4 regions of the Stenotrophomonas sp. YJH_SMC_80 genome follow, and region 4 is predicted to be linked to each of the others. Evidence: predicted binding sites of a transcription regulator. Region 4 holds the regulator's gene; each other region holds the start of a gene.

The links. Region 4 encodes FliA, which starts transcription of late flagellar genes. Its sites were predicted from a motif close to TAAAGTTTNNCNNNCNNNGGCCGATAA; they were not measured.
Region 1: the regulator FliA is predicted to act here: its motif matches at 1,966-1,992, upstream of AC5P99_RS21070 (methyl-accepting chemotaxis protein).
Region 2: the regulator FliA is predicted to act here: its motif matches at 2,440-2,466, upstream of AC5P99_RS17460 (methyl-accepting chemotaxis protein).
Region 3: the regulator FliA is predicted to act here: its motif matches at 2,382-2,408, upstream of AC5P99_RS06130 (GGDEF domain-containing protein).

What each region holds. Positions count from the first base shown of each region.
Region 1 is NZ_JCAFVP010000026.1:7,276-11,396, forward strand. It holds gene AC5P99_RS21060 (hypothetical protein) at 1-295, opposite strand, end outside; gene AC5P99_RS21065 (hypothetical protein) at 433-648, opposite strand; gene AC5P99_RS21070 (methyl-accepting chemotaxis protein) at 747-1,937, opposite strand; gene hflD (high frequency lysogenization protein HflD) at 2,157-2,771, opposite strand; gene mnmA (tRNA 2-thiouridine(34) synthase MnmA) at 2,768-3,910, opposite strand; gene AC5P99_RS21085 (NUDIX hydrolase) at 3,907-4,121, opposite strand, start outside.
Region 2 is NZ_JCAFVP010000012.1:124,935-129,055, reverse strand. It holds gene AC5P99_RS17460 (methyl-accepting chemotaxis protein) at 1-2,411, opposite strand, end outside; gene AC5P99_RS17455 (arylamine N-acetyltransferase family protein) at 2,614-3,453, shown strand; gene AC5P99_RS17450 (VOC family protein) at 3,519-3,890, opposite strand; gene AC5P99_RS17445 (response regulator transcription factor) at 3,913-4,121, opposite strand, start outside.
Region 3 is NZ_JCAFVP010000003.1:73,332-77,452, forward strand. It holds gene AC5P99_RS06125 (MFS transporter) at 1-851, shown strand, start outside; gene AC5P99_RS06130 (GGDEF domain-containing protein) at 934-2,349, opposite strand; gene AC5P99_RS06135 (TonB-dependent siderophore receptor) at 2,637-4,121, shown strand, end outside.
Region 4 is NZ_JCAFVP010000022.1:30,642-34,762, reverse strand. It holds gene AC5P99_RS20435 (chemotaxis protein CheA) at 1-654, opposite strand, end outside; gene AC5P99_RS20430 (protein phosphatase CheZ) at 657-1,262, opposite strand; gene cheY (chemotaxis response regulator CheY) at 1,262-1,654, opposite strand; gene AC5P99_RS20420 (RNA polymerase sigma factor FliA) at 1,712-2,455, opposite strand; gene AC5P99_RS20415 (MinD/ParA family ATP-binding protein) at 2,452-3,339, opposite strand; gene flhF (flagellar biosynthesis GTPase FlhF) at 3,326-4,121, opposite strand, start outside.

The sequences.
Region 1 (4,121 bases), on a different contig from region 4:
GCGCGTTGAGTACGATGCGACCGCGCATCACCGGGAAGTAGCGCAGGCCGAAGCTCGGCGCGAAGCTCTCGCGGAACGCCATGCTGCCATCGGGCAGCGCATGGAAGGCCAGTTGCAGCCATCTGTCCTGCGGCAGGTCACGTTCCAGGCTGCCCAGCGAGAGCCGGGCCTGCATGGCCGGTGACGCCGCGATGCGTTCGTTGAACAGGGTGATGCCCCAGCTGAAATAACCGGCCACCCAGGCCATCAGAAGGACGGTCTCGATCAGCAGGAGTGCGATCAGGGTGATGGCCATCGGTCTTCCATGAACGGGATCGGTGGATCATGCCACAACGATTTCGCCACCCCGGTAGATCCACGCCATGCGTGGATGTTGCGGCGAGGGCCAGGCGTCACACCGGCGGATGAAAGCCGTCCACGCATGGCGTGGATCTACTTCAGCGCTTCCCCGTCCAACCCCAGGTCCCAGGCCAGTCCCAGCAGCGCCTCGTCCGCCCGCGGCGGGGCCGGGCGCGCGTCCGCCAGCTGCTGCAGTTCGCGGATCTCCTCGCGTGCCACATCCTCCAGCTGCTGCAGCTGCTCACGCACGCTCGCGTTGCGCGGGCGCTCGGTATCGGTGAGAGAGGGCAGGGCGCGGATCAGGGTCATGGTGCGAGTACAGGATGCATCCAACGGCGGGTTACAGGCAAAGGCCCCGGTCGAACCGGGGCCTTGCGGGCTGCCGGCGAGGGCAGCGGACATCAGGGTCAGAACAGCTCGACGGTGCCGGCGCCCATGCTCTGCTGGGCAACCGGCTTGTGCGGCGGGCGTTCCCACTCGCTGCGCAGTTCGCGCAGGCGGCTGCCGGTGCGCTGCAGGGCGGTGGCGATCTCTTCGTCGAACACGCCGCCATTGCGGTGCAGCAGTTCCTGCAGGGCCACCGCTTCGCGGTTGATCGCGGTCAGGCGGTCCAGGTGGGTGTGCACGCCGCCCAGCGCCTGGGTGGCGATGTCTTCGAACTGCAGGGCGCGCACGGCTTCGGCCACGCTGCCATCGATCGAACGGGCGCACTCGGACACTTCGCGCATGCCGTCGCCCAGCGAGGCATTGATCTGCGCGACATTGTCGAGCATCGCCGCCGCTTCCTGGCGGGCTTCGCGGGAGCGGTCCATGTCGCGCGAGGCCATGTGCGAAACCGTCTCGCGCACCTTGGCGATGGCGTCCTTGGAGCTATGCGCCAGCTTGCGGATCTGCTCGTTGAAGGTGGTCGAGCGCTCGGACAGGTTGCGCACTTCGTCGGCGACCACCGCGAAGCCACGACCGGCTTCACCGGCACGTGCCGCTTCAATGGCAGCGTTCAGGGCCAGCAGGTTGGTCTGGTCGGCGATCGACTTGACGTCTTCCAGCAGCGCGAAGATGCCATCCAGGTGCTGCGCCATCTGGTCGATGTGCTGCACGGTGGTGCTGCTCTGGCCGCTCACCTGTTCCAGCGCTTCGACCAGCTGTTCCATGCGATGGCTGGCGTGCTGGGCGAAACGGGCAACGTCGAGGCCGGCATTGCCTTCGTCACCGGCGCGGTCGACGATGCGCGACAGGGCCTGGCTCTGCTGGCGCGACTTGCGGTTCATCGCATCGAAGCTGCCACCGAGGCTGGAGACGGCCTGGCGGATCAGGTCACGGGCGCGTTCCACTTCGCCGCGCGAACCCTCGATCTCGTTGCCGACGAAATTGCGCAGTTCGGTCAGCAGCTGGTCCTGCTCACGCAGGACACGGGCGTGTTCCGGGGAACGGTGTGCCTGGGCGCGGGTGGTCCACCACGCAAAGCCGAGCCAGCTCAGCGTCATCGTGGTCAGGATCGCCCAGCGCAGGGCGGCCGGCCATTCGAAACCGATGGCGAAGGGGAGCAGCAGGGTCAGAGCCAGGGGGGCGGCCAGACGGATGAAAATGCGTGAGTACATGGACGTTCTCGGGAGGTGCACGGAGGATGTATCGGCCGTACCCCCTTTCTCTTTAACGTCGATGTGCCTCGAAGTGCATTCTGAATGCGCCGGTTTTCCGGCGCCTTGGCGGCTTCGGGGGCCGAGCCCTTTCCGTGCCGGAAAGGGATCCGACCCCTGGGGCAGGCAGCAACGGGGTCGGATCCCTTTTCCATGGAAAAGGGCTCTGACCCCACACCCTCAGGCCAGCTGCCGGTCCACGGCCTCGATCATCGCCTTGCGGCTGAACAGGAAGTCCCAGTAGCTGCCGCCCAGCTGCCGCCACAGCACCGCAGCGCGCACCGCGGCCAGCAGCAGGGCGCGGATCTCGGCCACCACGCCGGCCTGGCCCAGGTAGTGCGGGTTGCCCTGCACCATGACCCGCGGCTTGAGGTGGCTGATGGTGTCGGCGTAAAGGCCTCCCAGGTTGGCCAGCACGTCCGGGTGGCCGCTGTCGCCCAGTTCGGTGGCCTGGCGCTGGGCGCGCTCGATGCCCGAGGCGACCTTGTTCACGGTGGCGCCATCCTGAACGAAGCGACGCTCCAGCTGCAGCACCGACAGGGCCAGCTTGGGCAGGATCGGGTCCTGGCCCTGGCTGCGGAAGTAGTTGTGCAGCAGGCGCAGGCCGGACTTCAGTGCATGGCGGTCACCGAACACCTCCTGCGGCGAGGACGCATCGACACGGAACACGCTGTCCACGGCGGTGCGCACGGCGGCGGCGTCGGAATGGCCGGTATCGGCGATACGGCGTACCTGCTGCAGGGCCTGGGCAATGCCGGCCAGGGCCAGGACGCGGTCGTCGACAGTGAAACTCATGCAGCGATTACCTCAAAAGGGGAAGGGGTGGTGCGCAGGCGCTGTTCCAGCGGCGCATCGGTGGCGGCGATCACCGCGCCACCCAGGCACACGTCACCGTCATACAGCACCAGTGATTGACCGGGGGTAACGGCGCGCTGTGGGCGCGCGAAGGTGACCAGCACGCTGCCATCGTCCAGCACCTGGACCGTACACGGCTCGTCGGGCTGGCGGTAGCGGGTCTGGGCGGTGCATTCGAAGCGCCGTGCCGGCGGCGAACCGGCGATCCAGTGCGCGGTTTCCGAACGCAGGCGCTCGGACAGCATCCACTTGCTGTCGCGGTCCTGGTCCACGTACAGCACGTTGCTGGCCACATCCTTGCCGACCACGTACCACGGCGCGGCCGGGCGTCCACGCACGCCGCCGATGTTCAGGCCCTCGCGTTGGCCCAGGGTGAAATAGAACACGCCCGGATGTTCGGCGATCACGCTGCCGTCGGCCGGGTCGAGGATCTGGCCGGGCCTGGCCGGCAGGTAGCGGCCAAGGAACTCACGGAAGTCACGCTCGCCGATGAAGCAGATGCCGGTGGAGTCTTTCTTGGCGTGGGTCGGCAGGCTGACGTCACGCGCGATCCGGCGCAGGTCGGTCTTTTCCAGGTCGCCGATCGGGAACAGGGTGGCCGCCAGCTGCTCCTGGCCCAGCTGGTGCAGGAAGTAGCTCTGGTCCTTGGAACGGTCGGCGCCGCGCAGCAGCAGCCACTGGTGGCCGCGCTGGGTCACCCGTGCATAGTGCCCGGTGGCGATGCGTTCGGCGCCCAGCTCGCGGGCGGCATCCAGGAAGTGCTTGAACTTCACTTCGCGGTTGCACAGCACGTCCGGATTCGGGGTGCGCCCGGCGGCGTACTCGGCCAGGAAGTGCTCGAACACGCCCTGCCAGTACTCGCTGGAGAAATCGCGGAAGTGGAACGGGATGCCGAGCAGGCCGCAGACGGCCACCGCATCGCGGCGGTCGTCCTCGGCGCGGCAGTCACCGCTGCCGTCGTCGGCCCAGTTCTGCATGAACAGGCCGGCCACGGCTTCGCCCTGCTGTACCAGGCGCCAGGCGGCGACCGAAGAGTCGACACCTCCGGAGACGCCCACCATCACGCGCGGAGTGCTCATGCGACCTCCCGGACCAGCGAAAGCGGATGGCGCTGGCCACCCAGGTAATCAGCCACCACCTGCCAGACCAGCGGGCTGCGCTGGCGCTCGCCGGCGGCCTGCAGTTCGGCCGGGGTCAGCCACAGCGCGCGGTCGATGCCGGTGTCCAGTGGCTGCGCCGGGTCGTGCGAGACCGGGCGCGCCGCGTAGCAGAAGCGCAGGAAGGCAGTGC
Region 2 (4,121 bases), on a different contig from region 4:
CGCTGGGTGCTGGCTTCCATCTGCACGATGGTCTGCTTCACCTGCGCGATGCCGGCATGCTGGTCCTGCGATGCACTGCGGATACCGGCCAGCAGCTCGGCCAGCTGCTGCACGCTGCCAACGATCTCGCCCATCGTGATGCCCGCCTGCTCGGCCTGCTGGTTGCCCTGGCCAACACGCGCCACCGAATCCTCGATCAGTCCTTTGATCTGCTTGGCCGCTTCGGCACTGCGCTGGGCCAGCAGGCGCACTTCCGCAGCCACCACGGCGAAGCTGCGGCCCTGCTCACCTGCGCGCGCGGCTTCCACCGCGGCATTCAGCGCGAGGATGTTGGTCTGGAAAGCGATGCCATCGATCAGCTGGGTGATGTCGCCGATCCGCCGCGAGGCCTCGCTGATGCCATGCATGGTCGCGACCACCTGGCCGACGGCCTCGCCACCGCGCTGGGCCACCGCGGCCGCCCCCTGCACCAGGGCATCTGCGCGGCCCGCGGCATCGGCATTGCGGCCAACGGTGTCGGTCAACTCGTGCATCGACGCTGCCGTCTCTTCCAGGTTGGCCGCCTGCTGTTCGGTACGCTGCGACAGATCATGGTGCCCGGCAACGATCTCACCAACGCCGGTGTCGAGGCTGGACGTCGCCTGCTGGATGCGGGTGACGATGCGGCCCAGTTGCGCGACCGTGGCGTTGGCATCGTCGCGCATGCGTGCGAACACGCCCTGCAGCTCACCTTCCATGCGCACGCTGAGGTCACCACGGGCCAGCGCCGCCAGAAGCGCCTGCAGATCGCCGAGGTTGGTCTCGAAGGTCGCCAGCAGGCGGTTGATGCTGGTCGACAACGTGCGCACGAAGCCCTGTTTTCCCTCCAGCGCGATGCGGCCGTGCAGGTCGCCATGTGCGGCGGCGTCGACCAGTGCTGCCACTTCGGTTTCCAGCAGCGTTTCCAGCGCGCGGCTGCGCCACTCCACTGCCACGCCGAGGAAATGCCCTTCGTCGGTGATGGCATTGGCGATCAACTGGTAGCGGACGCCGGCATGACCGATCTCGCGCTCCTCGCGCTGGCGCACGCCAGCCAGGCTGGCCAGTGCCGGATGCAGGCGTACCGCATCGCTCCCCACCAGATCTTCAAGCCGGAGTGCAAGCTGCTGCAGCAGCGCCGGATTGGCGTACGCCACCAGGCCTTCGGCATCAATCACCATCAAGCCGGCCTGTGCGCTGTCCAATGCCTGGCGCACGCGGGTGTTGCCGCGGGCCACCGCACGCTCGGTCTCGATGCGCGCGCGCAGGCGCTGCTGCATGTCGACCAGGCGCTGGGCCAGCTGGCCGATTTCATCGTTGGCGTTGTAGACGCGCAGGGTGGTGTCGAGGCGGTCGTCGGCGATGTCGCTGGCGAAACGCAGGGTGTCCTGGATCGGCTGGCGCACCGCACGCAGCACCAGCACCAGGCTGGTGATCAGCACGCCGGCCACCAGCAGCAGGGTCAGTGCGAACACCACGCTCATGGTGCGCGCGCCAGCCTGCTGGCGTGCCTGCGCCCTGGCCAGCGCCGCCACCTGTGCCTGCTGGAATGCGGCCAGCGCCGGCGCTACGCCCGTGGCGGTATCCAGCAGCGACTGCGCTTCCACATCCAGGCCGACGCGGGCAGCGGTATACCCCAGCAGTGCGGCCTGATACGCCTCCATCCCGGTGCGCAGGGTGTCCTGCACATCCGCAGGCAGGCCCGCCAGCGCGAGGTCGAACGGCAGCTTCTCCTCGCTGGCGCGGTCGGCGTGGGTGGAATCACCGTCGAGCAGCAGCAGTGCCTCCTGCCTTCGCATCTTCTGCAGGGACAGCGCCAGCGCGGGCCGCTGCTGCACATCCACCTGCGCCTGCAGGGTGTCGGCGGCCTGCTGCAGCTGCGCAGCGAGGCCGGCATCACCACGGCCCATCTCGTCGACCCGTTCGAACAGGGCGGCCACACCCTGCGAGAACGCGTCGGCGGCTTCGGTCAGCGCCTGCAGGGCCTTGCGCCGGCCCGCATCCATCGGCATCGCGCGCAGCGCCTGCAGATCGGTCTGCAACGCCTTCTGCGTGGCCAACAGCCGCGCGCGGTCGGCATCATCGAAACTGCGTGCATACTGGGTCTGCAGGCGACGCGCTTCGGCCACCCGCGTGGACAGGCTGGCAGCCAGATCGCTGCCGCGCTGGTAGCTGGCCTGGCTGCGCGCAGCCAGTGCGTTGGCATGGCCAGTCCAGGCGTAGACAGCAGCGATCGCCACCAGGCCCAGGCCGCAGATCCACAGTGTGGCCTTGAGCTTGTTGGCCACGCTGAGCCGATGTGGCTGCAGCCAGCGCAGCAGCCCGGGGGACGCCGAGTGCAACGCAGCAAGGCGCGTGCGCAGGGACCGGAGGTGGGGGACAACGGCCGACATGACAGACTCCAGGCGGAAAGACGCACCTGTATCGGCCTGACTCAGGACAACTTTAGCGCTTTCTTCGTCTGCGCCCCCCATCGCTGGTGGACGCGGCCTTTGTACCGGGTGCAGGCGACGGAGGCATGACACGGCCACCGCGCTTGACCTCAACCCCGGTTGGGGGAGCACAGTGGACATCCCTCCCCCGCCCGGTGTGTCCATGACGACGCTCGATGTCCCCCGCTACCTGCAGCGCCTGCAGCTGGATGCACCGCCACCGCGGACCCTGGCCGGCCTGACCCTGCTGCAGCAGCGCCACAACGCACTGCTGCCCTTCGAGACCCTCAGCTGCCTGCTGCGCGATGCGGTGCCGATCGACCTGGACAGCGTGCAGCGCAAGCTGCTCGACGAGCGCCGCGGTGGTTACTGCTTCGAACTCAATGGCGGGTTGCTGGCGCTGCTGCAGGCATTGGGCTTCGATGCGCAGCCATTGAGCGCGCGGGTACTGCTGGCCGCCCAGGACGGCGAACTGACCGCGCGCACCCACCTGCTGCTGCGCGTGAACGTAGACAGCGACGATTGGCTGGTGGATGCCGGTTTCGGCAGCCTGACCCCGACCGTGCCGCTGCGCCTGCATGATCCGCAGCCGCAGGCCACGCCGCACGAACGCTATCTGCTGCAGCGCCTGCACGACGAGGGTGATTTCGTGCTGTCGGCCGAGTCCAACGATGGTTGGCGGGCGATGTATCGGTTCGACCTGCAGGCGCCGGCGCCGATCGACAACGTGGTTGGCAACTGGTACGTGTGCACCCATCCCGATTCCAGTTTCCCCGGTCAGCTGCGCGCGTCGCTGACCGGGCCGGACTGGCGCCGCACCATCGGCAGCGGCAACTACACCGAGTATCGCCCCGGGCAGGCACCGGACAAGCGCCCGCTGCATGATGTGGGTGATGTGCGTGCCGTGCTGCAACAGCGCTTCGGCATGCAGCTACCGGACGACCCGCGACTGGACCCGGCCATCAATGACTGGCTGCAGCGCTCGCGCGCCGCGACCTTGTAGGGCCGAGCCCATGCTCGGCTGAGCTGGAGCGGCTGGGCCAACAGCAGCCGAGCGTGGTCTCGGCTCTACAGAGCAGCGCGCGCCTGCAGCGCAATGCGGTTGCCTTCGCTGTCGCGGATCTCGGCCACGCGCCAGTCGCCCGCATCGGCGGGTCCGAAGCGCAGCTCGGCGCCCGCTTGCAGTGCTCGCCCCAGGCTCGCATCCAGGTCATCGACGCCGATGTAGACGCGCGCCCCCTGTTCGGAAGGCCGGTAGTCCGCGCCGTGCACCAGCGCGATGCTGGCACCGGCGGCCCCATCGGAGAACGGCAGGTAGGCCATCCGGCAGTCGTGCAGCACGACAGGTTCGTCCACCGCGACCTGCAGCCACCGCTGGTAGAACGTGATGGCACGGTCCAGGTCACTGGCCGGGATTTCCACATGCAGGATCGGGTTCACTGGCACTCCTTGCTCGGTCCACTCAGATGATGCGCAGGGTAATCGCCTTCAGCACCGCACGGGTGCGATCGCGGGTGCCCAGCTTGTCGAGTATGGCGGACACGTAGTTCTTCACCGTGCCCTCGGCCAGGAACAGGCTGCGCGCGATCTCCTTGTTGCTGTAGCCACCGGCCAGCAAGCGCAGGATCGCCACCTCGCGTTCCCCGAAGGTATCGGTGGGCGGTGCTTCAT
Region 3 (4,121 bases), on a different contig from region 4:
CCGCCATGCTGGCACCGCCCGAGCAGCGCGGTCGCGTGGTCGGTGTGGTGCAGGGCGGCGTGTTCATCGGCCTGCTGCTGGCGCGCGTGGTGTCCGGTACGGTGGCGGCGGCCTTTGGCTGGCAGAGGGTCTACCTGCTGTCAGCGGTGGTGATGGCAGCGTTGGCGGCGCTGCTGTGGCGGCGCCTGCCCGCAGTACCGGTGCCGTCGGTCCCTCCACGCTGGCGCGAGCTGCTGGGCTCGATGCTGGGCATGCTGCGCCGCGATCGAACGCTGCGCGAGCGCGGGCCGCTGGCATTGCTGCTGTTTGCCGGCCTCAATGTGTTCTGGGCGGCGGCACCCTTGCCGCTGTCGGCACCGCCGCTGCACTGGTCGACCGCAACCATCGGCGCGCTCGGCCTGGCCGGCGTGGTCGGTGCGCTGATGGCGGCGCGGGTCGGACACTGGATGGACCGTGGTTTCGCGCATCGGGTCAGCCTCGGCGCGCTGTTGTTGATGCTGGTCGCGTGGTGGCCGCTGCTGGGCCTCCCGCATTCGCTGTCCTTGCTGCTGCTGGGGGTGGTCGTGCTCGACCTCGGCGGCCAGGCACTGCATGTCTCGAACCAGGCATTGTTGCTGCGTGCACCGGCAGAACAGCATGGGCGCCTGGTGGCGTTGTACATGCTGTTCTATGCACTGGGCAGTGGTGCAGGCGCGGCGGCGGGGCCCTGGATGCAGGTGCGGCATGGCTGGCCTGCCGTGTGCCTGCTGGGGGCAGGCATCGCGTTGCTGGCGCTGCTGTGGTGGGCAGCATGGCGGGTGGGGGCGGTGAAAGCAGCGGCTGGCGCGCGAACCGGTAGAGTCGACTTTTAGTCGACTGCTCTTCGTTCCGACGGCGAAAAATCCCGCGCTGCGCGCGATAGTCGACCAGCGGTCGACTCTACCTGTCCTGCCGTCATCGCTGCAGTGCACGCCGCCCCGGGGCTTCCTGCAGGTCCGCGCTGGCGACCACCACGCGGTTGCGGCCGCTGCGCTTGGCCTCGTACATCGCGGCGTCGGCACGTGCCATCAACCGCTCGTAGTCCGGATGACCATCGTGACCGGCCACGCCGATGCTGGCGGTCAGCTCCAGCACCTGGCCATTGGCCAGTGCTACCGGTGATTGTGCGATCTGTCGGCGCAGGTTCTCGGCGATCACGGTCGCCTGCGACTCGCTGGCGGCCACCAGCACCACCACGAATTCTTCGCCGCCATAGCGGAACAGGTAGTCGCTGCCACGCGTGAGCTGGCCGAGCAGGCCGGCCACGTGCTGCAACGCACGGTCGCCGGCATCGTGGCCATGGCCGTCGTTGATTGCCTTGAAATGATCCAGGTCGAGCAGCAGCAGCGAGAACGGTGTGCGGTTGCGCGTGGCCAGCTCGATTTCCCGGCGCAGCACGGTGGGCAGGAAGCGACGGTTGAGCAGGTTGGTCAGCGCGTCGCTGCCGGCATCCAGTTCGCCGATGCGCTCGAACAGCAGCGTCATCAGGGTGCGGATGGCGGCCAGGTCCTCGCGGATGGCCGGCAGCACCGCCAGTCGCTGCGCCGGAGCATCGCCACTCGCGCGCTGCAGGTGGCCGTCAATGCGGGCCATCAACTGGCCCACCTGCTGCGTTTCGCTGCTTTCGCCGAAGCTGGGGATGCCCTTGTGGGTGAACCACAGGCCGAACTCCGAGGTGGCCAGGCTGGCGTTGTCGCTGGCCTGCACGTGGCCGGCGAGGGCGTAGAGCAGGGCGTTCTCCCAGTCCAGCAGCAATGCGCGCTGGCGCTCGCGTTCGGTACCGACGTTCTGTACCAGCGAGAACAGCCGGTAGGCGGCGTCGGCACGGGTGGAGCGCTCGCGCGCATGGGTGTAGGCCAGGGTCATGCCTTCCATGGCGATGTCCATGATCGCGCTGAGGCAGGCGATGGCGGCGAACGCGGTCGCGCTGTCGGGCGCGTCGGCGCGCAGGCGCACGAACAGCTCGTGCTTGAGCACGCGCGCACCGCGGGTGACCAGGTCGACCGGGATGCCGACCCGTGCGTGTACGTCGCCGATCACCCGCTGCGAGGCGACCGTGGTGGCGATGCCAGCGGCGTCGGTGGTCAGCAGCTGTACCAGCCAGCGCTGCATGGCCGGCTGCAGGCGCTGCTTGACCTGGTCGTGGGACAGGAAGCGGCGTGCGCGCCCGTCCTGCAGCAGCACTTCGTAAAAGCGCTGGGCCAGCGCGGGTGGGGCATCGGTGGCAGCGGCGTTGAGCAGCGCGGTGGCGGCAGGGCCGGCCTGTAGCAGGCATTGCTGCCAGGCCTCGGCCAGCGGCTGGCTGGCATCGTCCAGTTGGGGTGGTTCCACGTCGATCTCTGACTGCGTACGGCAAACCATGGGTATCGGCCGCGGTGGCATACGGTTGATGGCGGGGTAGCCGGCCAGTTTACGCGCGGTGCAGGCTTGCACGGTGCGCAAAGCACATCGACGCCGCTGCGGCAATGAGTGAACGCATTTGAGAATCACTCGCATTGATGGGAGAATGCGCGCACGGAGCGGGCTGCAGGTGCCTGCAGGACGGCTCCGCCTCCCCCCCTCGTCGTTGCCTCAAGCCTTTGCCAGAGGCCCCGCAGCCCTGCCAGAAGGTCCTGATCATGTCTCCTGCCGTTGTCCATTCACCGCGCCCGCTGGCGCTTGCCGTCGCCGCCCTGCTGGCGGGCAGCGCCCTGACCGCCCAGGCCGAAACCGACGCCACCGACATCGACACGGTGCACGTCACCGCCTCGCAGATCGCGCGCCAGGCACTGGGTACCTCGACCATCACCGCCGAGGATATCGCCCGGCGCCCGCCAGCCAACGACATCGCCGAGCTGTTGCGGACCATGCCGGGCGTCAACCTGACCGGCAACAGCGCCTCGGGCCAGTACGGCAACAACCGCCAGATCGACCTGCGTGGCATGGGCCCGGAAAACACCCTGATCCTGGTCGATGGCAAGCGCATCGGCGCACGCGATGCCGTGCGCATGGGGCGCAGCGGCGAGCGCAATACCCGCGGTGACACCAACTGGGTGCCGGCGGAAATGATCGAGCGCATCGAAGTGCTGCGCGGCCCGGCGGCGGCACGCTATGGCTCCGGTGCCTCCGGCGGCGTGGTCAACATCATCACCAAGCGCCCGACCGGCGACCTGACCGGTGCGGTGGATCTGTATGGGCTGGTGCCCCAACACAGCGCCGAAGGTGGCAGCGAACGCGTCGGCCTGCAGCTGAGTGGGCCGATGACCGACACCCTGTCGTTCCGCCTGTACGGCAATCTCAACAAGACCGACGCGGACTCGCTGGAGCTCAACCGCCAGTACGCTACCAACCCCAACGCGGTGCCGCCGGCCGGTCGCGAGGGCGTCAAGAACCGCGATGTCAACGCGCTGCTGCGTTGGGACGTGACCGCCAACCAGGTGGTGGAGTTCGAAGCCGGCACCAGCCGCCAGGGCAACATCTACGCTGGTGATCGCGCGGTCAGCACCACCGGTACATCGACCGGTGTTGACCTGGCGGCACTGGCCGAGGGCGAAGCGGAGACCAACCGCATGTACCGCAACACCGGCGCGATCACCCATCGTGGCCGCTGGGGCGACGTGACCTCGCGGGTGACGGCCGCGGTGGAGGCGGTGAACAACTCACGCATCAACGAAGGCCTGGCCGGTGGCCCGGAAGGCAGCTTCAACGGCAGCGACTGGTCGACCTCGCGACTGCGCAACTACCAGCTGGACGGCGAAGTGAGCTTCCCGACCACGCTGGGTGGTGCCGAGAACATCTGGACGCTTGGCTTTGAATACCTGGACAGCCGCCTGACCGACCCGTACTCGATGAGCCAGTCCAGCAGCAGCGGCGGCGGCATCCCGGGGCTGTCGGCCGATCGTGCGCGGGGCAAGGCCGATGCGCAGACCACCGCCGTGTTCGTCGAAGACAACATCTACCTGGGTGAGCGCTGGATCGTTACCCCGGGCCTGCGCTTCGACCACCACAGCCAGTTCGGCAACAACACCAGCCCCAGCCTCAACGCGCAGTTCCGCATCAACGGCGACTGGGTGGTGAAGGGCGGCATCGCCCGGGCGTTCAAGGCGCCGAACCTGTACCAGTCG
Region 4 (4,121 bases):
CGCCGGTACGGGCGCCGGGCGCGGTGCAGCGGCAGGTGCCGCCGCGACGGTGGCAGCAGGCTTCGCGCCTGGCGCAGCGCCGCCGTGCAGCTGGTCCAGCAGCGCTTCGAACTCGTCTTCGCTGATCAGGCCGTCGTCGGCCTTCCTGGGCGGCGCGACCGCGGTCGGTGCGTTGCCGCCATGCAGCTGGTCGAGCAGGGCCTCGAATTCGTCGTCGGTGATCAGGTCGCTGCCGGCTGCCGCAGGCGCGGCCGCAGCGACCGGCGCGGCAGTGCCACCGTTCATGTCGAACTGCGCGATCAGGTCCGGCGGCGCATAGCCTGGCTCGGTGCCGGAGGACACGGCGTCCAGCATCGACTGCAGGTAGTCCAGCGATTGCTGGGCGGCGTCGAAGTGGTGGGCCTGCAGCACCGCCTGCCCGGCACGCGCGATGCCCAGGGCCTCTTCAGCGGCGTGGCACAGTTCGACCATCGCGGTGACGCCAAGGAAGCCGGCACCGCCCTTGAGCGTGTGGTATCCACGGAACACCGCGTTGAGCTGCTCGGTGTCCTGCGGTGCCTGCTCCAGCGACACCAGCTGTTCGCCCAGGCGATCCAGGATTTCCTGTGCCTCGATGATGAAATCGGCAGTGATGTCGTCGGATACCGCGCTCATGCTTACAGCCCCAAATCCGACAACAGGTCGTCGGCGTCGTTCTGCGAGACCGCGTGGCGGTCCAGTCCCTTCAGTGCCGGCCCGGCCAGTTCCGGGTCGGTGCGATGCTGTTCCGGCGGCAGGCCGAGTGCGCCGAAGCCCTCGTGCACGCGGCGGACGATGCCGACCACGCGACGGATGATCTGCCCGGTCAGGTCCTGGTAGCTCTGGGTCAGGGCGATCTCGGTCAGGTTGTGGCGGATGCGCTCGAGCTGCGCGTCCTGGCCCGGCTGCAGGCCTTCAGCACGCAGCTGTTCGGTCAGGCTGCGGCATTCCTCGGCCAGGTCCAGGGTGCGGTGCGTGGCCTGTTCGGTCATGGCCACCACGTGGTCCAGGCGTGCGCAGGCGTCGTCCAGCTCACCGGCCTCGCTGGGCACGGTCGGCAGCTCACCCAGTGCCTGCCCCAGCTCGCGGGCCAGCCGCGAGAGGCCGCTCATCATCGGCTGCGTACGCAGCGCGACCAGTCCGTCGATGCGCTGCCGCCAGGCGGCCTCGTCACCGGACTCGAGTGCGTCCAGGGCTTCCTGCAGGCGCAGGGCGAGGGCGCTCTTGTCGACCGTGGTATCCATCAGGCGCTGGCCGCCAGGCGTTCGAAGATCTTGCCGAGCTTCTCTTCCAGCGTCTGCGCAGTGAACGGCTTGATGATGTAGCCGTTCACGCCGTTCTGGGCGGCTTCGATGATCTGTTCGCGCTTGGCTTCGGCGGTGACCATCAGCACTGGCAGTGTCTTCAGCTTGGCATCGGCACGGATCGCCTTCAGCAGCTCGATGCCGGTCATCACCGGCATGTTCCAGTCGGTGACCACGAAATCGAACGGCTGGCTCTGCAGCAGCGACAGCGCGGCATGCCCGTCCTCGGCTTCGGCGGTATTGGTGAAGCCCAGATCGCCCAGCAGGTTCTTGACGATCCGACGCATGGTCGAGAAGTCATCGACGATCAGGATGCGCATGTTCTTGTTCAAAGCAGAGTTCCTTTGTTGTTCATTCCGGGCGGCCGGGGGCAGCCGCCTCGGGCATGTTCATTCTTCCAGGCCGGCGTCCGCCGCCTCGAAAATCTTGAGCCGGCCACGCAGGCGCAGCACCGCCTGGCCGTGGATCTGGCAGACCCGCGACTCGCTCACGCCGAGCACCGCGCCGATCTCCTTCAGGTTCAGTTCCTGCTCGTAGTAGAGCGAGAGCACCAGCTGTTCGCGCTCGGGCAGGTGGCCGATGGCCTTGCCCAGCTCACGGCCGAATTCACCACGCTCCAGCACCTGCTGCGGGGTCGGGCCGCCCTGGGCGACGGTGTCCAGCTCGCCCTGGTCCTCGATGCGCGACTCCAGGCTCAGCACCTGGCCACGTGCGGCGTCCTCCATCAACCGCAGGTATTCGGGCAGCGGCATCTCCATCGCGGCGGCCACCTCGGTGGCGCTGGCGGCGCGGCCGCTGCTCTGTTCCAGGCGGCGGATGGTGGCGGCGGCATCGCGGGCACGGCGGTGCACCGAGCGCGGCACCCAGTCGCCACGGCGGATCTCGTCGATCATCGAACCGCGGATGCGGATCGAGGCATAGGTCTCGAACGAGGCGCCCTGGTCGGCGTCGTAGCTGCGCGACGCTTCGATCAGGCCCATCATGCCGGCCTGGATCAGGTCGTCCACTTCAACGCTGGCCGGCAACCGCGCGGCCAGGTGGTGGGCGATGCGCCGCACCAGGTCCGAATGCTGGGCGATGACCTCGTTGGCCGCCGAGCGCTGGACTTCCCTGTACTGGGCTGCGCCTTTCATGCGGCCACCCCGCGCTGCTTGAGGATGCGCTCGAGGAAGAACTCGACGCCGCCACGCGGTTCGGTCGGCGCCTGCCAGCGTGCGGTGCGACGCGCGATCTCGGTGATCGCCAGCGCGGCCGGGCTGGACGGGTAGGCCTTCACCACCGGCTGCTGGCGCTGCACCGACAGGCGCAGCCAGTCGTCCTGCGGCACGCAGCCCAGGTAGTTCAGCGAGACATCGGCGAGGAACTTCTCGCAGACGCGGGTCAGCTTTTCGTACAGCACGCGGCCCTCGTTGGGGTCGCGCACCATGTTGGCCACTACCTGGATGCGGTCCACGCCGCGTTCGCGCGACAGCACCTTGATCAGCGCGTAGGCGTCGGTGATCGAGGCCGGCTCGTCACAGACCACCACCACGGTGTCCTGCGCGGCCTGGCAGAAGGTCAGCACGCCGTCGGTGATGCCGGCGGCGGTGTCCACCACCATGATGTCCAGTTCGCGTTCCAGCTCGGAGAACACGTTGACCAGGCCGACGTGCTCGGCCGGGGCCAGCTCGGCCATGTGCCGGCGGCCGGACGCGGCCGGCACCACCAGCACGCCGTTCGGGCCTTCGACGATGACGTCGTCCAGCGAGCAGCGGCCGGCGACCAGGTCGGCCAGCGTGAAGGTCGGGTTCAGCCCCAGGATCACGTCGATGTTGGCCAGGCCCAGGTCGGCGTCCAGCAGCAGCGTGCGCTTGCCCATGCCGGCCAGTGCCACCGCCAGGTTGGCGGACACATTCGTCTTGCCCACGCCGCCCTTGCCGCCAGTGACGGCAATGGTGCGCACAGGGCCGAGCGGCTCGCTGCGGGTGGCCGACAGCGGGAAGGTCTTGGTCAGCTTGGCGTACTCACGCGACGGCATGGTTCAACTCCGGGTTGCAGGGCATATCGGCCGCGCGGCGCAAATCTTCAAGGCGAAGTACGAGATTGGCCGCACTGGCCCGGTGCAGGTCCTCCGGAACGTCCTGGCCATCGGTCACCCAGGTGATCGGCAGGGCGTGGTCCACGGCCACTGACAGGGCGTTGCCGAAGCGGCCGGTCTCGTCCAGCTTGCTCAACACCAGGCCCTGCAGGTTGGCGGCGCCGAAGCGGCGGACCACCTCGTCCATGTCGCCGAAGCTGGTGTTGGCCGGTAGCACCAGCAGGGTGCGTACCTGGCGGGCGGCGCGCAGCCACTGCAGCTGCGCGGCCAGCGCGCGGTCGCGCGGGCCCAGCCCGGCGGTGTCGATCAGCACCAGCTTGTAGTCCTTCAGGCGTTCCAGCAGCTGGTCCAGGTCGGTGCCGCTGTTGGCTTCGTGCACCGCGATGCCGAGCTGGCGGCCGTAGCCGTACAGCTGCTCGCGGGCGCCGATGCGGGTGGTGTCGGTGGTCACCAGGGCGACGTCACGCGGCGCGTGTTTCTCGGCGAAGCGCGAGGCCAGCTTGGCGATGGTGGTGGTCTTGCCGGCGCCAGTCGGGCCGACCAGGGCGATCACGCCGCCTTCTTCCAGCGGGTCGACCGGGGCGATCGGCAGCTTGCGCGAGATCAGCCCCAGCATCAGGCCGCGACCACGGTGGGCTTCGGTCTCCAGCGGAATCTGCATGGCCACGTCGCGGGCCAGGCCGGCATCAAAGCCGTACTCGTCCATCAGGTCCAGCGCGGTG